Regions from separate parts of the Paenarthrobacter sp. NPDC089307 genome, predicted to be linked through region 1. Evidence: predicted binding sites of a transcription regulator. Region 1 holds the regulator's gene; the other holds the start of a gene.
What was found. Region 1 encodes LexA, which represses DNA repair genes until DNA is damaged. Its sites were predicted from a motif close to TCGAACANNTGTTCGA; they were not measured.
Positions count from the first base shown of each region.

Region 1 (11,178 bases):
CGGAGACGCCCCCGCTGATGCCGGGGTCTCCCAGCAGATCCGCGACATCGCCGAGGTTCCGGCCGTGGAAGTCATCACTACAGGCGCCGTGCACCTCATGAGTGCCGCAGCCGTCAAGGTTGGGCTCGCCGACGACCCCAACGCCGAGGACCTCAAGGACCTTGACGAAGCCCGCAAGCTGATCACCGCGCTGGCCGGCCTGGTCTCCGCAGCCGCCCCCGAAATCGGCTCACAGCACGCCGGCCCGTTGCGCGATGGACTGCGCTCCCTCCAGCTGGCGTTCCGCGAGGCCTCCATAATTCCGGACGCCCCGGGCAAGGGCCCGGGCGAAAAGTTCACCGGACCGGTGAACTAGTCCCCAACTGCCTGGACAAACAGCGACGGCGGGTCGACCTTCAGTGGTCGGCCCGCCGTCGTCGTCTGCCGGCTTGGCAGGGGTCAGACCCGCGCGGCCCTCCGGCGGATGGACATCAGAACCAGGCCAGTGGCGCACAGCGCCACGCCGGCTATGCCGACGGCGGCGAAACCGCCCGACGGGCCCACGGTGTCGATGAACACACCTGCCAGCGGTGCGCCCAACGCCACACCCGCAGTCAGTGCGGACCCGTACCAACCCATTGCCTCGCCTCGCCGATCCTCTTCCACAAGATCGGCCACCTTCTCGGAGGACGCCGACAAGACCGGCGCGCACAGCAATCCGGGCAGGAGCGAGAGGAAGGCCAGCGTCCACGTGTCCCGGGCAAAACCCATCGGAATGGTCAAGGCCGCCATGCCGAGCAGCAGGAGCATGGGCGAGATGGGCCGCTTCATGGACCCGTAGATGAGGCCTCCGATGACTGAGGCAGCGCACCAGAAAAAGAAGACGATTCCGATCTCATTTTGATGGCCGCCACGTTCCAGCAGCCCGACGATGCTGACATCGGACCCGCTGAGCACCATGCCGGAGCCGGCGGCCACTGCGAAGAGCGCCGCAACAGAGACCGTAAACCAGGTGAAGTTCCTGGCCACACGATTCCGGAGGGACGCTGTGCGCGAGGTTGCCGACGCCATTTCCGAGGCCGCTTCCTGGACATGCGCGGGAGCCGAAGCCACCATGGCCGCCTCAGCAGCAGCAAGATCATCCGTCTGGCGATCCGCCGATTCCTCCGGCGTGCAGGCGGCGTCGCTGCGGGTGGGCGGGTTGAACCACATGAGGAAAAGACCGGCCACGGAAACGGAGATACCTACTGCGGTGAGGCCAAGGGCCGAGTAGCCGCTGGTTGCGACCACGGCGCCGACCGCAGGACCAATCATGAAGACAAGCTCGGTGGCAATGGAGTCCAAGGCAAATGCCGAACGCCGCTGTTCCCCGTCCACCATGACGCCCAGCGACTGGCGGACAACACTGAAGATCGGCAACGTGAAAAGACCGCCAATAAAGACCAGCGGCAGCAGCCACTGGTAAGAAACATGCGGCACGATCGACCAGATGACCGTCTCCGAGACGACCGAGGGGATCAACGCCTTCCGCAGCCCCACCATGTCCACCCTGCGCCCCCGCCACGGGGCTCCCAAAGCGATGCCAATGGTCATGACCGCAGCCGCTGCACCCGCAGCGGCGTAGCCTTGGCCAAGCGTCAGGACAATGTGGAGGGTCAGGAGCACCCCGGCGGCCGAATGCGGGATACGGGCAATCATCCCGACAACCAGCAGCCGCCGGACAGGGCGTATTGACAGCATCTCTTTGTAGAGAGCGAAGTTCACTGGCTCAATCCTCATTTCCCCGGGCAACCCCGGGGAACCGGACCTGCCATTAGTGCGGCGCGGGCTCCTGCGCTGCGCGCTGCAGTTTTACTTCCATCGAATCGACGCCTTCGGCAAAGGAATCCATGCTTGCCCACGCATCGTTCAGTTGGGCCACAAGCGTTTGAACCGCCGCGGCGTCGAGCCCGTCCTCAAGGTAGAGCACCACCCGCAGTTCCGGACCCGGACCACCGCCGGACACCTGGCGGCCGTCAGCGGTGAGCGATGCAACGCCGCCGCCGGCCTGCGTCTCAAGGCGGCGTACCGCGCTGATGGCTGAAACTGTCGAAACGAGAGCAGTCTCCAGTTGATCATCAAGGTATGACGGCGTCCAGTCCTTCTGCTGCGCCAAGGCCCACATGGCTGGGCGCCGGACAACGAAGGCGAAGTCGGAACCGGGATCCAAAACCAGGAGTTGGGCACCTTCCGAGACTGCCGAAAGCGCCGCCCTGGCCGCATAAACAGCTACCGGACGGGCCTGGGGGTGCCATGCTTCCAGGGCGGCCGCCGACGTGAATACCGGCATTGCCGTGCGGCCATCGGGGGCCTTGAGTGTGACCAAGGCCATATCGGCCTGCTTGTCGGCATTCAGGCCGTCGACGCCCTCGGCTTCCTCGGCCAGCTGGGCAACAACCGGTACAAAAACCCGTGCCGTAGCCAAGGAAGCTACCACACCGGCCTCGCCGCCGGTTCCGTCGATCAGCGCCGCAATGGCGGCGAGATAACCGGCGTCGGCAGTTCCGTCGTCGTCCTCGAAGTTGTGGATGCTGGCATCGTCTCCGGCGAGGCTCCTGCCGGCCCATGGTTGGCCCGCAGAATCCGTTGCTCCCCCTGCGCCGGCCAATGCTGCGGCGATGTGGCCGGGCAGTTCACGCTTCTCCGGCTGGTGGGCTGAGTGGCGGCCCATCAGCGGCGGCCGGCAACGTCCAGGGCTTCGGGCAGGGTGAAGGCGCCTGAATACAGGGCCTTGCCCACAATCGCGCCCTCAACCCCGAGCGGAACGAGTTCGCGCAGGACCCGGAGATCTTCCAGGCTGGAGATACCGCCCGAAGCCACCACGGGCTTGCCGGTTTTCTCGACCATCTGGCGCAGCAGTTCCACGTTAGGACCTTGCAGCGTACCGTCCTTGGTCACGTCGGTGACCACATAGCGGGCGCACCCGGCGTCCTCAAGCCGGGCCAAAACCTCCCAAAGATCGCCGCCCTCCTTGGTCCATCCGCGACCGGCAAGGGTGGTACCTCGAACATCAAGCCCGACGGCGATCTTGTCACCGAAACGATCGATGGCCCGCCGCGTCCACTCGGGGTTCTCCAAGGCCGCCGTACCAAGGTTTACCCGGGCAACACCCAACTCAAGGGCCCTTTCAAGGGATTCGTCGTCCCGCAGGCCGCCGGACAGCTCAACCTTGACGTTGAGCTGCGACACGACCTCACTGATCAGCGCGGCGTTGTTGCCTCGGCCGAAGGCGGCGTCCAGGTCAACCATATGAACCCATTCCGCACCGTCGTTCTGCCAGTTCAAGGCTGCCTCAAGGGGCGTTCCGTAGCTGGTTTCCGAGCCCGCTTCTCCTTGCAGGAGGCGAACCGCCTGGCCGTCCACGATGTCGACGGCAGGCAGGAGTTCCAGAATGGACTGGGTGGAGGTGGTCATGAGTGTCCTTGGTTTTTTTGGGGGGCCGCTGGTGAGGGACCGGCGGTTCAGTTACCGGGAAGTGTCAGGAGATAGGCAGCCAGCAGGGACATCCCCGCCAGCGCATAGAAGGAAACGGAGACCCAGCGGGGCTTCTTTTGCTGATGGAAGGAAATTCCTCCGCCAACCAACACCCCGGCCAGGCCCATGAGGACTACCGACCACATTCAGGCAGCACCGCTTCCGGATGCTTCCGGCGAGGGCTTGCGCAGGCTGTCGACCCAGTTGCGCAGGAGCCGGGCCCCGGCATCGCCTGATTTCTCAGGGTGGAACTGGGTAGCGCACAGCGGGCCGTTTTCCACGGCGGCAATAAACCGGGCGCCATGCTCTGACCATGTGACCATGGGCGGCGCCATGCGCGGCTGGACGACGTCGAAGTTCCACTCCTGCACACCGTAGGAGTGCACAAAGTAGAAACGCTCCTGCTCGACGCCGGCGAAGAGCTTGGAACCCTCCGGTACATCAACAGTGTTCCATCCCATGTGCGGCACTACGGGAGCAGGCAGAAGCTCCACCTTTCCCGGCCATTCAGCCATGCCCTCGGACTCGGTACCGTGCTCCACGCCAGCCTCGAAGAGAACCTGCAGGCCCACACAGATGGCCAGCACCGGGCGGCTGCCGGCAACCCGGCGTCCAATCATCCGGATGGCGTCAACAGCTTTGAGTTCCTTCATCACGGTCTCGTACGCGCCGACACCGGGAACGACCAGGCCGTCGGCGTTGAGCACGTCCTCAGGCTTGGAGCTAAGCACCACGTGGGCACCTGCCCGTTCCAGGGCACGGACGGCCGACCGGACGTTGCCGGATCCATAGTCCAGCACAGTTACCGTCGGCTTGCCTTCAGGGGACTCCGGCTTCACAGAGGCAGCCGCGTCAGCAACTGCACCGTTTTTCAGGATCTGGCCGCTCACAGTGCCCCCTTGGTGGAGGGGATTCCTTCAACGCGGGGGTCGGACTCAACTGCGGCGCGAAGGGCACGGGCAAAAGCCTTGAACTGTGCCTCCACGATGTGGTGGGGATCCCGGCCAGCGAGAACGTTCATGTGCAGGCAGATGCCGGCGTGCAAGGTAATCGCCTCAAACACGTGGCGGGTCAACGAACCTGTGAAGTGACCGCCGATCAGGTGGTACTCCTGGCCTGCGGGTTCACCGTCGTGCACCAGGTAGGGACGGCCGGAAACATCCACGACTGCGTGCGCGAGGGCCTCATCCAACGGCACGGTGGCTTCGCCGAAGCGGCGGATGCCGGCCTTGTCGCCGAGGGCCGTCCGGAGGACCTCCCCGAAAGTGATGGCAACGTCTTCCACCGTGTGGTGCGCATCGATGTGGGTGTCCCCGGTTGCCTTGACGGTCATGTCAATCAGCGAGTGCTTGCACAGGGCCGTCAGCATGTGGTCGTAGAACGGTACCGAGGTGCTGATGTCTGAAATGCCGGAGCCGTCCAGGTTGATCTCCACCAGCACGGAAGATTCGCTGGTGGTGCGCTCCATGCGCGCAGTGCGGGCAGCGGACGGCGTAGCGCCGGTTTCGCTCATTGGGACGTCCTTATACACGGAGGATTGGTTTGGGTCTATGGACAAGTCTAGGCGGGCCGGGATGCCTCGCCGTCCAGGAGTGCCTCCAGGGCCTCAAGGAAAGCAGTGGTTTCAGGCTCGGTGCCCGCGGTGACCCGCAAGTGTCCCGGGATCCCGACATCGCGGATGAGCACGCCGGCATCGAGCAGGCCCTGCCAGATCTCGTGGGGGTTTTCAAGACCGCCGAAGAACACATAGTTGGAGTCCGACGCGGCCGGCTTGAGCCCCATGCGCAGAAGTTCGGTGACGATGCGGTCCCGCTGGACCTTGATGTCTTCGACGTCGGCCATGAGGGCTTCGCGGTGGGTCAACGCTGCAAGGGCGGTGGCCTGCGTGACGGCTGACAGGTGGTAGGGCAGGCGGACCAACCTGATGGCGTCCGTAACTTCGGGGGCGGCGGCCATGTAGCCAAGACGGGCGCCCGCCAGGGCGAAGGCCTTGCTCATGGTGCGCGAAACGATCAACCGCTCACGGCCGGGCAGCAAGGTCAAGGCGCTCGGGGTGTTGTCGTGCGCGAACTCGTGGTACGCCTCATCCACGATCACAATGGCCTGGCTTGCTTCGCCGGCGCGATACACAGCCTCAACCACATCCAGGCCCAAGCCCGTACCCGTGGGGTTGTTCGGGGAGCACAGAAAGACGATGTTGGCCCCGGTTTCCCGAACCTGGGCAGCTGCAGACTCCGCGTCCAAACCGTAGTCGTCGGCGCGGACTCCGCGGATGTACTCGGTATCAGTGCCGCTCGCCAGCAGCGGGTACATCGAGTACGTGGGAGGGAAGCCAAGGGCCCTGCGTCCCGGGCCGCCGAACGCCTGGAGAATCTGCTGAAGGACCTCGTTTGATCCGTTGGCGGCCCAGATGTTCTCTGCAGAGAGGCCGTGGCCAAGGTACTGGGCTAGGGCCTCGCGGAGGTCAGTGAACTCGCGGTCCGGATAGCGGTTCAGTCCAGTTGCAGCTGCTGCCACAGCCTCTGTAATGGCAGCTTGGACATCGGCTGGCACGCCATGGGTGTTCTCGTTGACGTTGAGCAGGACGGGGACATCGAGCTGCGGTGCGCCATAGGGGCTCAGTCCACGCAGGTTGGTCCGGAGGGGAAGTCGGTCAAGTCGCTCAAGCTGCTCACTCACTAGAACAGTTTAAGGGGCCACTGGGACTGCCGAGTAACTGTGACGTCCGGGCAGAGATCCGGGCGCACGATCGGCACCGTGCATCGGCCGTTTCAGTGGGCCGGTACGAACAGCTGCTGCCCGGGAAGAATGCGTCCGCCACGGAGGTCATTGAGCTGGATGATTTCGGCGATGACATCACGGGGATCCCGTTCCGGAGCCGCAGCGCCGGCGATGCCCCACAGGGACTGGCCCGGCTGAACGGTCACAGACACAGCAACCGGCGGCTGCAGCTGCGCCTGGGAGTCGGAAGCCTTGGCAGGGGAAGTGATGAAACCGGCCAGGCTAAGCAGGGCGGCCACCAGGAGCATTGCCGGGATACCAAAGAAGACCATGCGGCCCCGGCGGGTGAGGCGCAGGCGGGCGGGTGCCTGGGTGGTGCGGAAATCAGCGAACGAAGTGATTGCGGACATGAGCTGAGCCCTTCTGAGCTATTGCCTTGCTCCGGGGCTTCCGGAGCAGGGCTGCCAATTCTTTGTGTTCCCGGCCTTGCCCGGTGTTCGAACGTCCTGTTCGAACATCAAGCCTTGGGACGGTGTTTATAGAACACATATTCGAACCTTGCTATGACATTTTTAGCACTTATCAACGAACGGTGTCGAGACTCGCTAGAACAAATGTTTGATAAACGCCTGTGGCTGCCCTACGTTTGAGTGAAGAAACAGCACTGTTTCAGTGGAACAGGAGGGTCTGACATTTTTTCAGGCCCTGCATCCCCGGCTCACTTCGGGGCGGAACGAAAGGCATTGGCGAACATGGCAGCGAAAGCCACAGGCGGCGGGGCACCCCTGCGGAGCCAACAGCCTCAAAAGTCTCCCAAGAGCCTTACCGTGCGCCAGAAGAAGATCCTGGAGACGATTCAGCGTTCCGTCAACGACAACGGCTATCCACCCAGCATGCGTGAAATCGGCGACACCGTAGGACTGGCCAGCCTGTCCAGCGTCACGCACCAGCTCTCGCAGCTCGAAAAGCTTGGCTACCTCCGCAGGGATCCCAAGCGGCCCCGGGCCATGGAAGTGCTGATGCCGCTGACACTTGATGGCGGTCCGATCCCGGGTGTCGAAGCACCGGCAAGCCTCAGGAGCACCGGCGGCCTGGCCGTCACGGAGCTTGCCAGCGCAAGCGATACCGCCATGGTTCCCCTGGTAGGCCGCATCGCGGCAGGTGGCCCCATCCTCGCCGACCAGACTGTGGAGGACGTACTCCCCCTGCCCAGGCAGCTCGTGGGACACGGCGAGCTCTTCATGCTGAAGGTCGCCGGAGACTCCATGATCGATGCCGCCATCTGCGACGGGGACTGGGTAGTTGTCCGCCGCCAGAACGATGCCATCAACGGGGACATCGTGGCTGCGCTGCTGGATGATGAAGCCACTGTGAAAACATTCCGCCAGCGGGATGGCCATACCTGGCTGCTGCCCCAGAACACCCAGTACGAACCCATCCTCGGCGACCAGGCAACCATCATGGGCAAGGTCGTCTCCGTACTTCGGTCCCTCTAGCTTCCCTCGTTGGCCTCCGGGGCAGCGCCTCCAGGGCGCGGCAGGGGGCCCGTCAGGCCTTCCTGGAGGATCCCAACCGCTCCAGGACACCACGTACCACCGAACGGTCCGTAGTCGCCCAGAACGGCGGCAGGGCGGCCCGCAGGAATCCGCCGTACCTCTCCGTGGAGAGGCGGGGATCGAGTACCGCCACCACGCCTTTGTCCCCGGTGGAGCGGATCAGGCGCCCGGCACCCTGGGCAAGACGGATAGCTGCGTGAGTGGCCGAGACTGCCATGAATCCATTCCCGCCTGACTGCGCCACCGCGCGGGACCGTGCCGTCATCAAAGGATCGTCGGGACGCGGAAACGGAATACGGTCAATGACCACGAGGCGGCATGAACCACCCGGGACATCCACACCCTGCCACAGCGACATCGTTCCGAAGAGGCAGGTATCGGGCTCGTCGGCGAACTGCTTAACCAGGGCCGCCATGGTGGACTCGCCTTGGCAAAGGATGTCCACATCCAGTCGTAGGCGCATTGCGTCGGCCGCCTCTTCGGCTGCCCGCCGCGAGGAGAAGAGACACAGCGCTCCCCCGCCAGATGCCCGGATCAGGTCTTCCAGCTCGTCCAAGGCCTCCGGGGAGGTGCCGCGGCCGGGTTTGGGAAGGTGCTTCGCCACATACAGCACCCCCTGCTTGGGGTAGTCGAAAGGCGATCCGACGTCGATGCCTGTCCAGCTGGGAGCGCCGTCGCCAATCAGGCCAAGCCCTCCGGCTGCAGGTTCAAAAGCCGAGCCAATCGCCAGCGTGGCGGAGGTCAGCACCACAGTGTGTCCGGCGAACAATCCCTCACGCAAACGGCCCGCAACGCTCAGCGGTGCGATGTTGATGAGCGCCGGCGCCGTCTCGTCCGGTTGTGAGTATCCCTGCTGGGGATCAAAAGTGCTGTTGCGCGAGAACCACACGACCTCCCGGTTCTCCTTGGCGGCGAGCATCCGCTCGCACAGCTCGAGGATCAGCATGAGCCGTGACCTGGCCAGCTGCCTGCCGCCGTCGGCGGCGTTTGAGGGATCTGTCTTCGAATCGGACAGGGCAGCCCGCGTGGCATCGCGCAACTGGTCGAGGCAATCGAGCTGTTCGTCGTTGAGCCCGTTCGGCAAGAGCCCGTTGGGGACACCGGCGATGGCCATAGCCAAGCGGTCCGCGGCAGCATTGAGGGCATCGACTGTGATGGCCGTGTGTTTCCGGGCACTCGATGCAGCTGCGTGGACCATGGCCACCGACAACTGCCCCGACACCGCACCTGTAACCCGGTCCTGCAGTTCGTGGGCTTCGTCCACCACCACAACATCGTATTCAGGCAGGACTGCCAAGCCTTCAAAAGCGCTGACAGCCAGCATGGCGTGGTTGGTGACCACGACATCGGCTTCAGCAGCGCGGGACCGGGCAAGCTCGCTGAAGCACTCCTCGGCGACGGGGCACTTTTGTGCACCGAGGCATTCCATCGAGGTCACGGACACCTGCCGCCAAGCACGGTCGGTGACACCGGGCATCAGTTCGTCGCGGTCTCCGGTGGAGGTCTTTTCAGCCCATTCACGGAGCCGGACCACTTCCTTGCCAAGCTGCGATTGCGGCCCACCCATGGACGCCGCGAAGTGCGGAACGCTGGTGTCCTCGCCCAAGGAGAAGAGCTGTCCTTCGGAAGGTTCTTCGCTGGGAAAGCCGCCTTCAAGTTTCTGAAGGCAGACGTAGTTGGCCCGTCCCTTGACGAGCGCTACGTTGACCGGACGCTCCAGGGCAGGATTGATGGTCTCCAGCAGCCGGGGAAGATCCCGGCCAACAATCTGGGTCTGGAGCGCCAGGGTGGCGGTGGACACGAGTGTCGGTTTATCGCTGTCCATGGAATGGGCGATCAACGGAATCAGGTAAGCCAAAGACTTGCCTGTTCCCGTTCCCGCCTGGACCAGCAGATGCTCCCCGGTCTCGATGGCCCGGGTGACATGCTTGGCCATTTCGTGCTGGCCGGCACGGCTTTGGCCGCCCATGCCCGCTACAGCCCGGTCCAACAACTCGAGGGTGGTCTTCTCCCCCACCGACTCGACGGCGTCCGCCGCCACCTTCTCAACCATTGCTGACGAATGACTCCAGCTCGGCTGCCAATCCTTCGCGGACCATGACAACGACGCGCGTACCGTTTTCCTCGTGCTCGATGCTGAGGATTTCCGAATCGGAGCTGTGCAACTTACTGATCAATTCGCCGCGATCGTAAGGAATAAGCAGCTCAAGCCGCACGCCCGGGCGCGGGATGGAGCGGCTGATGTCCTCGAGCAGTTCGGCGATTCCCTGGCCCGTACGGGTGGAAACCACAGCGTGCCGCGCTTCCTTCTGCTTGAGGCGTTCCACCACGAAGGGATCAGCCACATCAACCTTGTTCAGGACGATGATCTCGGGAACCTTGCGCGCATCAACCTCGGTAAAGACAGCGCGGACTGCGGCGATCTGCCCTTCGGGGTCCGGATGGGAAGCATCGACGACGTGAAGGATGAGGTCCGCATCAGCCACCTCTTCCAGCGTTGACCGGAAGGCTTCCACCAGCTGGGTGGGCAGGGAGCGCACGAATCCCACGGTGTCGGCCAACGTGTAGCCAATGCCATCAGGGGTCTGCGCTTTACGGACAGTGGGATCCAAGGTGGCGAACAGGGCGTTCTCCACCAGGACGCCTGCGTCAGTAAGGCGGTTCAACAGCGACGACTTACCGGCGTTGGTGTACCCGGCAATCGCCACCGACGGAACAGCATTACGACGGCGGTTGGCGCGCTTGGTCTCCCGGGCCGGCTTCATCGCGGCGATTTCACGGCGCAGTTTAGCCATGCGCGTGCGGATGCGACGACGGTCCAGTTCGATCTTGGTTTCACCGGGACCGCGCGATCCCATGCCTGCGCCGGCTCCACCTACCTGGCCACCGGCCTGGCGGGACATGGAATCACCCCAACCGCGCAGGCGCGGAAGCAGGTATTCCAACTGTGCGAGCTCAACTTGCGCCTTGCCTTCACGGCTCTTGGCGTGCTGGGCGAAGATGTCCAGGATCAGGGTGGTCCGGTCAACGACCTTGACCTTAACGATGTCCTCAAGTCCGCGTCGCTGTGAGGGCGCCAGTTCGGTGTCAACCACCACGGTATCCGCGCCGGTGGCTGCAACAATGTCCTTGAGTTCCTGTGCCTTGCCCGATCCAAGGAACGTCCCGGGGTCCGGCTTGGTACGCCGTTGAACCAAACCGTCGAGTACCTCTGAACCTGCGGTTTCGGCGAGGGCTGCCAGTTCGCGCAAGGAGTTCTCAGCGTCGGCCAAGGTTCCTTCTGTCCACAAGCCGGCCAATACGACCCTTTCGAGGCGCAACTGCCGGTATTCAACCTCTGTGACGTCTTCGAGTTCGGTGGACAATCCGGCGGTGCGGCGCAAGGCGCGGCGCTCAGCGAGGTCTTCCT
Region 1 is NZ_JBFBHE010000002.1:40,174-51,351, forward strand. Features, by position in the region: gene AB0N72_RS04130 (DUF1844 domain-containing protein) at 1-355, shown strand, start outside; gene AB0N72_RS04135 (MFS transporter) at 439-1,743, opposite strand; gene AB0N72_RS04140 (SseB family protein) at 1,793-2,689, opposite strand; gene priA (bifunctional 1-(5-phosphoribosyl)-5-((5-phosphoribosylamino)methylideneamino)imidazole-4-carboxamide isomerase/phosphoribosylanthranilate isomerase PriA) at 2,689-3,432, opposite strand; gene AB0N72_RS04150 (hypothetical protein) at 3,480-3,638, opposite strand; gene hisH (imidazole glycerol phosphate synthase subunit HisH) at 3,639-4,382, opposite strand; gene hisB (imidazoleglycerol-phosphate dehydratase HisB) at 4,379-5,005, opposite strand; gene AB0N72_RS04165 (histidinol-phosphate transaminase) at 5,053-6,171, opposite strand; gene AB0N72_RS04170 (LysM peptidoglycan-binding domain-containing protein) at 6,264-6,623, opposite strand; gene lexA (transcriptional repressor LexA) at 6,966-7,709, shown strand; gene AB0N72_RS04180 (ATP-dependent DNA helicase) at 7,762-9,822, opposite strand; gene hflX (GTPase HflX) at 9,815-11,178, opposite strand, start outside.

Region 2 (11,178 bases), 240 kb from region 1:
TTACTGTCAGGATGTCCTGGGCCAGCAGCGAGGCGATCGTGTACGTGGCATCGAAGCCGTCGCCCAGGTCCGCGGCGAAGTCCAGCCACAATTCCGCTGTCTGTTCTGAGTGGTTTGCGTCCATGTCGGCGGGCCGGGGCAGGCCGCGCGCACTGACCACAGGTTGCGCCGGCTGGCCAGCGACGGGCAGCTTGTCCAGGGTCAGCTGATCGGCTGGAAAGCTGCCCTCCAACTCGCGTTTGTCACCAAAATCCGCGAAGACCGTGGCCGCCATGACCTTCAGCGCCGTGCGCGCAAGCGACCTGGGCGAGAGCCAGCGGACCGCGGTCCGGGGAGTAAACCCCAGAACGTCGTGGTGTCGGGCGAGCTCCCGGCTCTTCATCGCTTCGGCTTGAGGGGAAACGGCACGCGTCTGGGGACCCGCCCGTAGACTTGCCAAAGCTCGCCGCCAAACAGTTTGCCAAACGTCAACAGTCCCTCGGCCGGAGCCGGCCCCTCGGCCCGGAAAGTGGTCAGTTGCCTGGCGAAGTCCCATGGACGGATGTAGAGGATTCCCGCACCGAGGGTGCCTTCCGGCAGTTCACTGGGTTCAGCAGGGATGTCCGGAGGCACTTCCGTTTCCGGGGGCGGGACATGGCCCCGCGCGATGCTCGCATAGAGCGTTGTGGTGTCTGGCCAAAGGTCGAATCCGGCCTCATTGTGGATGAGTTTGTGGCCCGAGAAAGTGAAGGGCGTGCCACCAGGGTCCCGCAGCCACAAGCGGTAGAGCATGCGCCTGGCTGGCCCGTCGTCGGAAGCGTCTTCCACGAACAGGTTGAACCATCCACGCTCCACCGGCATCCGGCCACCGAAGTAGTCTGCCAGCACGTACCCCTCGGCCTTGGCAGGGTGCCTCGGATCCGCTGCGAACGCGTCGATGTCTTCCGCCGTGATGGTCAGCTCGAACATGATCCTCCGGGAGCGGTCCCTGCCCAGGCTGCGGCCCTTCTCCGGATCCGTGACGCCAGGACTGAACCAACCGTGCATCTGCTCGGTGAACCGCACGGAGGTTGCTTCCTTTGCCGCATTGCTGGGCAGCTCCAGGCCGCGGGTTCCCGGTCCAGGCCCGGTAACTGCGCTCGCAGGCTGTTCCGGCTGGGCGGCCTTGCCTTTGGTGGCGTCCGGCGCCAATGCCCGCGGAGCCAAGCCGCCGACGTCGACGACGACGCCAGCCGCCTCCCGCTGAACCGTCACCGCATCGCTGGGGCTGAGGCCCCTGTGGCGGGCCTGGCCGCCGGCCTCCAGGATATGGGCGCAGGTGCGCTCGGCGAAGGCGGCAATGGTCAGGGAAGGGTTGGCACCCACCGGCCCGGGCATCGCAGCACCATCCACTACGAACAGCCCGGGGTACCCGAAGACTTCGCCGTACGCATCACAGACTGCTTCGCCAGGATGCCGTCCGGCCGGTGCGCCACCGATCGGGTGGACGGTGATGACGCGTTTGGCCCACCAGAGTGGGTTGTCGATGAAGTCTCCGTCCAGGTCCTTGGCGATCTCGGACATCGTTCGGCGGACCCGTCCGAAGTACTCAGTGGACGTGGCCATCGTCCATGCGATGGCAAGCCTGCCCTCGCGAAGTGTCATCACACCGTCGGGTATGTCCCTGCCCATGCCGAGCAGCGGCACGGAACTGGACGATAACCGTCCGTCGCCCAGGGCGGCGGCCAGGTCGGCGGAGACGCTGGACCGGCCGGCGTCGAACAGCCTGTCCTTGAAAAGCTGGCCGGCTACCTTCGCGGTTCGTTTGACGGCGGTCTTCAGTTGGGCCGTTTCGATCAGCCAGTTCATGAAGGCGGGGTACCCGGCGTCTTCCACGTAATAGCCGCGGCCATCGCCGTCGTCGTCGTTCGAGTCCGGGATCCTGACTGCAGTGGTGATCACGGGTCCCTTGCTCCCGGAGAGCATCCGGACGCCTGGCCGGGAGCCGTTGCTTGGGGGTGTCTTGGCATCCATGATGAACGTCAGGAGATCGCCGTTGCCGCTGAAGCGGGTGCCCAACGCCTCGCTGAGCGCGGGCAGGGAAGCGTGGTTGCGGAGCAGCAGGAAGTTGGTCCCGAAGGTGCCCGCGCCGAGGATGAGCCGGCGGCAGTGGATGATCTGCTCGGTCAGCAGCCCGCCTTGGTTTTCCGGTTTGTGCACCACATACCGGACTTCGTATCCGCCACCCCCAGTGCCCGGAGCGAGTGGCCGGATCCCCCGGACGTCGTGGAATGTGCGGATATCGGCACCCTTGAAGGCCGCCGCCGAGAGGTAGTTGTGGTCGAGGGTGTTCTTGGCGCCGGCGTTGCAGCCGATGTCGCATTCGCCGCTGAGCGTGCAGGTGGTCCGCACAGTGTTGGGGCCGTGGATGCTGCCGTAGTGGGGGAGCGGGAGAGCTTGGTTGGTGCGGGGTGCTGCGCCCGGTCCGGAGGAGAACGTGACGGCGATCGGCGGACGGGTGATGGAGAGGCCCAGGTTTGCTGCTGTTTTTTCCATGGCCATCGTCTTGGCCGTGTCCTGATACGGGTATGGAACGGGTTGGAGCATGTCCTCTGCGGCTTTGTAGAAGGGATCAAGGTCGGCCCTGGTAAAGGGCCAGTTCTCGTAGCCGCCCCCTGGGACGGGGGATTCGTTGACGAACCACTTCTCGTCCTTGCGCAGCAGCACGTTTGCGTAGATCAGCGAGCCGCCGCCGAGGCCGCTGGAGACCAGCCCCTCCGTGCCGCGGAACGTCCATGCGTCGAAGAGCCCGTACAAACCGCGGTCCGGGTCCCAGAAGTTCCTGCCCATTTCCGACGGCGAGCGCGCGAAACTACCCGGCGGGTAGGGTTTTCCGCGTTCCATCAGCACCACTGATTGTCCTGCTTCGGCCAGGCGCAGGGCCGCAACCGAGCCGCCGAAGCCCGAACCAACAACCACGGCGTCCACTTTTTCGATGCCGTCCGGACTGCGGCGTCGGGGATCACCGGCGGGTTCGGGACCCGCGTCCCCACTGTTCCCGGTCCCCAGACGACCCACGGCCGTTCCTCTCAAAGGAGAGCTGACTACATGGCAGCGGCAGAGGGCGCCGGCGTGGCCGGGCGTTGCCTCCGCGGACTATGGGCCTTATGTTCCCACCGGGCGTGGAATCTGTAAATGAGGTGGAGTAATCCTGTTCGGGTGCGGGGTCAGGTGATTCGCCTGTACACCATGTCGAAGTCGTGCTCCAGTGGTCCGCCGGGGTACGTTCCGCGCTCCAAACGGGCGGTGATGGTGTTGCCGTCGCCGCTGAATCTGCCAACGAAGCGCTGGGGCCAGTCCGGTCCATCCCGGTAGAGCGTCCAAAGGTTGTCCCTGAGCGTCATGTCGTAGATCCGGGCAACGCCCCGTGAGTCGAAGTAATGCTGCTGGAAGGCCCCGTCGGAACCGGTTGCACCAATGATGCTGACTGCATTGGGATATTCCGGCCGTTGCACTGTGGAGCGCTGGATGAGGAAGCCGCCGCCTTCCAACCATTCAAAGGTTGTGCGGCCCTGTGTTCCGGCGCTGGGGATCGTGGTCTCCCATACGCCCACAAGGATGTCCAACTGCTCCAGGCTTGGTTCCGGTTCGCGTGCCATGGCTGTCCCTTTTGTCGGGGTATGAACAGCTTCAGCGTAGGACCTGCCGCTGTTGCCGCATAGGGTTCATGCATGGACCATCGCTCAAAGGTTGCAGTCCTCACGGGTGTTGGCAGGAGGCGTTCCATCGGGGCCGCTCTTGCCATCGGCCTCGCGGAAGACGGATGGAATCTGATCATCAACCACTGGAAGCCCTACGACGACAGGCTCGGCCTCGAGGCGTCCCCGGAGGACGTCACCGCCATTGCCGCCGAATGCCGCGAACTTGGCGCCGCCGTCGAACTTATGCCGGGCGACCTCAGCGAGCCTGCCGTTCCGGCGGCGTTGATCGCTGAAGGTCAGAGGATGGGACCCGTGACCGGTTTGGTCATGTCCCATTGCGAATCGGTGGACAGCAGCATCCTCACAACTTCCGTGGAAAGTTGGGATCGCCATTTTGATGTGAATGCCCGTGCCACCTGGCTGCTGATCAAGGCCCTCGCCGAGCAGTTGCCGCCTGTTCCTGCGGGAACCGTGGGTGGCCGGATCGTGGCATTGACGAGTGATCACACGGTCCACAACCTGCCCTATGGTGCCAGCAAAGGTGCCCTGGACCGGATCGTGAGAGCGGCCGCCGTCGAACTGGGTGAAAAAGGAGTGCGGGCCAACGTCATCAACCCAGGCCCCATTGATACCGGCTGGATGGACGACGGCGTGCGGGAGTGGGCGACGGGCGCCACCCCTGCGGGACGCCTTGGCACTGCTTCGGACACTACCAACCTGGTGCGCTTCCTGTTTTCCGACGCCGGTTCCTGGATCAACGGTCAGGTCCTGCACAGCAACGGCGGCTTCAACGTCTCCTGACGTGGCTTGCTCTGGTGGCCCGGGCCGTCCCGATGGCAGGATGGGCCCATGACCCTCGTTACATGTGACCTCACCGTGTCCCTCGACGGCTTTGTTGCCGGACCCCACCAGAGCATGGAGCAACCGCTCGGGGAGGGCGGGGAAAAGCTCCACCGCTGGCAGTTCAAGGAACGGGACATCAACGCAGTCGAGGTTGCCGGGATCCTGGAAGCCGGGGCCTACATCATGGGCCGGAACATGTTCGCCGGTCCGGGAGACGGGGTGTGGCCGGAGGATTGGCGTGGTTGGTGGGGTGAAGAACCGCCGTACCATGCACCTGTATTCGTTCTGACCTCCCACGCCCATGAGCCCATGGTGATGGAGGGCGGCACCACGTTCCACTTCGTCAATGATGACATCGGGTCGGTCCTGTCCCGGGCCCGTGAAGCCGCAGGTGACAAGAACGTTGCCGTCGCCGGGGGAGCGTCGACTGCCCGGCAGTTCCTGTCCGCCGGGCTGATCGACGAGCTGCGGCTTCACGTGGCGCCGATCGTCCTGGGGGCCGGTGAGAGATTGCTCGATGGCGTGGGTGACCTCAAGCTTGAGCCGCTGGAGGTTCGGGGTACGAGCCTGGTCTCACACCTCCGCTACAGAGTCGGCTAGGGAACGCCACTCTCGGCGAAGCAGACGGCGCGCAGAATGTCCTCACACCGCTGTACACTGAAGCATCGAACATATATTCGAATAAAGGTGTGTTGTGGGCGTGATAGTCGGCCCCCGCGTGATAAATGCGGGCTTTTCCCTGGTGTCGGTGTTGTTGGCTCCTGTGTCCGTGGCGGCTGGGTACCCGTCGCCGGCGCAGGACTACTTCGATGGCCGGATCGACCTCAATGAGCACCTGATCAAGGACGTCACCAGCACCTTCGTGGTGCGGGTGACCGGTCAGTCAATGGAGGCGGCGGGAATCAGCGACGGCGACGAGCTGATCGTCAACCGGGCGCTGGAGCCCAAGGACGGGTCCGTCGTCGTGGCTGTCCTGGATGGTGAGCTGACCGTCAAGCGGTTGCGAATCACCCCAACAGGTGTGGTGCTGCAGGCGGACAACCCCACATTTCCGGACATCAGGGTGGCGGCGTTATCGGAGCTGACAATCTGGGGTGTTGCCACCACGTGCCTGCATCACGTGTAGGCGCCCGGCGCTGCTGTCGAGTTGCGGACCACCAATTCTGGGATGAGCCGTTCGTCCGCGATGGGACCCTCCGGATTCCTGAGCCGATCCAACGCTATCGCGCCCGCGGCCTGGCCCAGGGTAACAGCGCCAAGGTCAACTGTGGTGAGGTCGATGCCGTGCAGCTTGGCGATCCTCGAATTGTCGTAGCCCACCAGGGACAGGTCATGCGGGATCGACAGGCCCAAGGCGTAGGCGGCTTCGCGGACGCCCAGGGCCAGTTGATCATTGTGGGTGAAAATCGCTGTGGGGCGGTCGGGCTGATTCAGCAGGCTGGTGGCGGCGCGTTGTCCGGCTTCCTGCGTGAAGTCTTCGGCGGACAGCGTTTGGGGCTTCAGCCCGGCGTCGCGCATGGTTTTTTGGTAACTCCGCCTCCGGGCGGTGTGTCCGTCGTAAACGGGGCCGGCCAGATGGACGATGCGCTGGTGTCCGAGGGCGAGGAGGTGCTCCGTGGCGGCCCTTGCCCCCATGGCGTCGTCCGAGTACACGCTGTCCACGCCGGGCACGGGGCGCGTGACGCTGACAAGTGGCACTATCTGCGCCAGTTCCTGCACGCGCTCGTCCGGATCCAGGAGCGTCGCGGCAATGATGATCCCCGCCCGGGCTTCGATAAGGGACTCCAGCGCGCCCGCGTCAACGCCACCGACCGACCGGGATACGCTCAGGATCAGCCGGTTGCCGTCCTGCGGAAGGGTCATGCGGACGCCGCTGAGAATGTCGGCGTAGATTTCGTTCCGCATATCCATCAGATAAAGCCCGACGGCGGAACGGTGCTTGCGTGCCAGATCGGCCGCTGCGGCGTTGGGCCGGTATCCCAGACGTTTGGCGGCTTCGAAGATGGCTTCTTTGGTTTCTCCGCTGACTCCAGGGGCTCCGCGGAAGGCGAATGACACAAGTGTTCTGGAGACACCAACTTCCCGGGCGACATCACTTTGCGTGGCGGGGCGGTGCGGGCGGTCGGGGGCCATGCCCTCCATCCTCCCATGTCGCAGAAAGGGTAAAACTGGGAGTTTGTTAGTTTGACCTTACATTTAAGCCTTTCGCGCGTTAGTCTGGGTTTAGAGCGGATGAGCATGACCCGCAACACACCGACAAAGGAGTCCTGATGTCTGCAACGCAAATGCAGCGGGAAGGCGCCCATGGGGCATCCCTTCCTCCCCTGACCAATGGTCCGCACCGAAAGCGCCTCGGCCTCGTCGCCTTGGTCGCAACCTTCGGTGGACTGTTGTTCGGCTATGACACTGGTGTCATTAACGGTGCCCTGAGGCCGATGACCGCTGACCTGGACCTGACGCCCCTGACCGAAGGGATCGTGACCAGTTCCCTGCTGTTCGGGGCAGCGGCCGGAGCTGTTGGAGGCGGCCGCCTCTCCGATTCGTGGGGCCGCCGGAAGTCCATCATCCTGCTCGCGGTGCTGTTCCTGGCGGGAACCATTGCCTGCGTCTTCGCGCCGAATTTCGAAGTCATGGTGCTGGGGCGTGTCATTCTTGGCCTGGCTGTGGGGGGAGCTTCGACAGTAGTGCCTGTATTCCTTGCCGAGCTGGCGCCCTACGAGATCCGCGGTTCGCTGGCCGGGCGGAACGAGCTCATGATCGTCATCGGCCAGCTCGCAGCGTTCGTGGTCAACGCCATCATCGGGAATGTCTGGGGAGAGTTCGGGGGCGTGTGGCGGGTCATGCTTGCCGTTGCTGCCCTGCCCGCCATCGCACTGTTCTTCGGCATGCTCCGTATGCCCGAATCACCACGCTGGCTGATTTCAAAGGGACGATGGGAAGAGGCCCTGGTGGTCCTCAAAACCATTCGGTCGGTTGAACGCGCCGAGGCCGAAATGGCCGACGTGAAGCACCTTGCCGAAGAAGAGCGGGCGTCGAAGGCGACGTCGTGGGGCGCGCTTAAGGACAAGTGGATACTTCGCATCATCCTGGTGGGCATCGGACTGGGTGTCGCGCAGCAGCTGACCGGCATCAACTCGATCATGTACTACGGCCAGTCCGTGCTGGTCGAGGCCGGCTTTGACTCCAGCGCGGCCCTGATCGCCAACATCGCTCCCGGAGTGATCGCGGTGGTTGGCGGTGTTATTGCGCTGACCCTGATGCAGCGGGTCAACCGCCGCACCACGCTGCTGCTCGGCTTCACCCTGACCACTGTGTGCCACTTCCTCATTGGTATCGCTTCGATCGTTCTGCCGGTGGGCAATGCCGCCCGTCCGTTCGTGATCCTTTTCCTGGTGGTGGCGTTTGTGGGTTCGATGCAGACCTTCCTCAATATCGCCGTCTGGGTGATGCTGTCCGAGATTTTCCCGCTGCACGTCCGGGGTTTTGCCATCGGCCTTTCGGTGTTCTGCCTCTGGATTGCCAACGCTCTTTTGGGCTTGTTCTTCCCCAGCCTGGTTGCCGGAGTGGGGATCACGGGTACGTTCTTCCTCTTTGGGGTTGTGGGGATCGCGGCCCTCATCTTCATCTACACGCAGGTCCCTGAGACCCGCGGACGCACCCTGGAAGCGCTGGAAGAAGACGTCTCCACTGGCGCCATCTACCTGGTACACAAGAAGGCCCCCTCCGCCGGTCCGTAACTCGGTTTCACGCTGCGCCGGCATCCCGTCCTCCGGACTTTTCCACAGTCCGGACGGCGGGATGTTTCGTTGTCGGACGGCGGAGGTACAGTTGAATCATTCGAATATATATTCGAGTGCACGGCGTGTCCTTTCCCTTTCCTGCGGGCACGCATGCTACTGCCTAACCGAGGAGGACCGATGTCCAGGCCAGCGCTTATGCACCAGATGCAGGAGATCGCCCACGTGGACATCAACTGCTTCTACGCTTCGGCGGAACGGGCCTTCAATCCTGCGTTGGAGGGCAAGCCGCTGATAGTACTCTCCAATAACGATGGATGCGCCGTGACAAGATCCCCCGAGGCAAAAAAGCTCGGCATCGGTCTCGGAGACCCGTGGTTCAAGTTGGCGCCACGGGCCAAGGAATGGGGGCTCGTTGCGCTCTCCAGCAATTACGAGCTTTACGGGGACATCAGCTCGCGGATCATGGAGTTGCTGAGCCGCTACTCGGCGTGGCAGGAGGTCTATTCGATCGACGAAGCATTCCTGGGCGTCAAGGGCCAGCCGGCAGAATTGCTGCAACTGGGAAGAACCATCAAGGATGCTTGCCGGAGGCACGTAGGGGTTCCGGTGTGCGTCGGTATTGCCCGGACCAAGACCCTCGCCAAGCTGGCCAATAAATGGGCCAAGCACAATCCAGCGTTCGCGGGAGTATGCCGTTGGGACTCGGTTCCGGAAGCCGAGCGCGAGGCCCTCATGTCCCGGCTTTCCGTTATCGAGATCTGGGGCGTGGCCACCCGGCTTACCAAGCGCCTGAACGCGATGGGGATTTTCTCCATCATGGACCTCGTGCGGGCGAATCCTGTGGCCCTGCGGGACAAATTTTCCGTAGTCATGATGCGTACCGTTTTGGAACTGCAAGGGACGCCCTGCATTCCCATGGAGGAGGAACGCATCGGACGGGACCAGCTGATCTTCTCGCGTTCCTTCTCAACGCCCATCACTACCGCAGCCGGGATGCGGCAAGTGCTCAGCGTATACGGGCAGATGGCGAGCGCCAGGCTGGCCAAGCATGACCTCCAGGCGAAACTGCTGACTGCATTCGCGCAAACGTCTGTCTACAACCCGAACGATTCATCGTTTCCGGCCGTCAACGTCAAACTGCCCATGCCCACGGCGGATCCTGTGCTGCTCACCAGGGCTGCGCACGCCCTCGTTCCCAAAATCCAGGAAGGCATGAGGTATGCCAAGGCCGGAATCATGGTCACCGACCTCCGCCCCACCGGCAACCAAAAACCCCTGGAAATCTTCGAGAACCGGCACGAGGAACGGGGCATCGGAAGTTTGCTGGAGGAGGTCAGCAAGCGCTACGGCCGAGGCTCCATCGGCCTGGGACACGCAGGCATCAAAGGCGGTCCGGACTGGTCCATGAAACGGGACATGCTCAGCCCCCGCTACACCACCCACTGGGACGAGCTCCCTATGGTGAAGGCGGCGTAGCGTGGCGCAGAACGGCGAGGCCGCAAAGCTATGCCCGGAGCCGGTACCCTCGCTTCACCACTGTTTCCACAAGTTTGCCGTCCGGGAGCGAGGACCGCAGCCGGCTGACCGTCATGTCCAGGGCATGCACGGAACCGCGCAGGTCCAGCAAATCCGAGAGTGCTTCGCGGGACAGGACCGCCCCGCCGGCTCCGAGCAGCGCCCGCAACAGCAGGAGGGGGGCGGGCGCCAGGTCCACAACCTCGCCGTCGATCCGAAGGCAGCGCCCCCGCAGTTCGATCGTGGCGCTCTTGGTCTCCAAGCGGCGCACATGATTCAAGGACAGGTGCTCGGTCACAAGACGAATGAGTGCACCCATGCGGTATCGGTCAGGGATCAGCGGCGTCAGCCCGGCGTCGACCAAGGGCTGTGCGGTGACCGGCCCTACCGCGGCTACAGTCACCGGACCCTTGAGCGCTTCAATGAGTTGGCGGTAGAGGCCCATCTCATGGGCGGTGCTCCACATGGCGTCAACGGCCGGTGCGCTGGTGAAAGTCAGGACGTCGAGGTTGCCGCTGACCACAGCTTCGATCAGGCGCGGCAGCTTGTCTTCACCGTCCGGCTTGACCCAACGGTAGGGAGTCACGGTCAGCACGGTCGCGCCGGACATGCGGAGCCTCTCAAGCTGGCGAACGTCCGTGTACCCGTGCAACTGCACGGCCACGGTCTTGCCGCGCACGCCCTCCACGAGGAGCATGTCCACCAGGGTTGCCGTGGTTTCGTCGCTACTGATTCCGACGTCGGCCAGGCCGGCCGCGCGTACGGCGCCGCGTGCCTTGGGCCCGCGCACGAACATGCGGCAGGCGGACAAAGTTTCCAGGAGCTGTTCGCCGATGCCAAAGGAATCGGCTGCTTCGCACCAGCGGCGCATCCCGTAGGCAGTGGTGGCTATGCAGATGTCCGGCTTCGCCTCGATGATGGTCCGGGTGTCCTCAATGAGGATCATGTCCTCCTGGACGGGGGCGATCTTCAGCGCTGGGGCGTGCAGGACGCTCGCACCGCGCCGTTCCAGGGCCTCGATGAGGTCGCGGGAACGGCGGTGCGAGGTGACCCCGATACGGAACCCATCCAAGGGCGCGTCGGTGGCCTCGGAAACGTCCGGGGCGGTATTGGGGTCCTGGACTTCGATGGCACGTGCAACAGTCATGTGTTCTTACCTTCAGGCTTCAAGGAGCGAAGCCGCGAGCCGGCTCAGTTCAGCGGATGCTTCGGCGTGGTTCCGGTTGGCCTCGGCCACCCGGACAACCTCGCCAATGACCAGCACGGCGGGGTTGCTGCAGCCGGTCGCAGCCGTTTCGATACTACCGAGATCGGCAATGGTGGTGCGCTGGCCCGGCCGGTAGCCACGTTCCACTACGGCCATGGGCATGTCGGATCTCATCCCTGCCCGGCGCAATCCGGCCGCCAGCTGGGGGAGTGTT
Region 2 is NZ_JBFBHE010000002.1:281,512-292,689, reverse strand. Features, by position in the region: gene AB0N72_RS05225 (hypothetical protein) at 1-382, opposite strand, end outside; gene AB0N72_RS05220 (GMC oxidoreductase) at 379-3,036, opposite strand; gene AB0N72_RS05215 (hypothetical protein) at 3,186-3,617, opposite strand; gene AB0N72_RS05210 (SDR family oxidoreductase) at 3,690-4,460, shown strand; gene AB0N72_RS05205 (dihydrofolate reductase family protein) at 4,509-5,102, shown strand; gene umuD (translesion error-prone DNA polymerase V autoproteolytic subunit) at 5,197-5,628, shown strand; gene AB0N72_RS05195 (LacI family DNA-binding transcriptional regulator) at 5,619-6,635, opposite strand; gene AB0N72_RS05190 (sugar porter family MFS transporter) at 6,770-8,239, shown strand; gene AB0N72_RS05185 (Y-family DNA polymerase) at 8,420-9,718, shown strand; gene AB0N72_RS05180 (uroporphyrinogen-III synthase) at 9,747-10,904, opposite strand; gene cobA (uroporphyrinogen-III C-methyltransferase) at 10,917-11,178, opposite strand, start outside.
Region 2: AB0N72_RS05185 (Y-family DNA polymerase) is a predicted target of LexA. The motif match lies at 8,340-8,355, and genes of this name have one in related genera.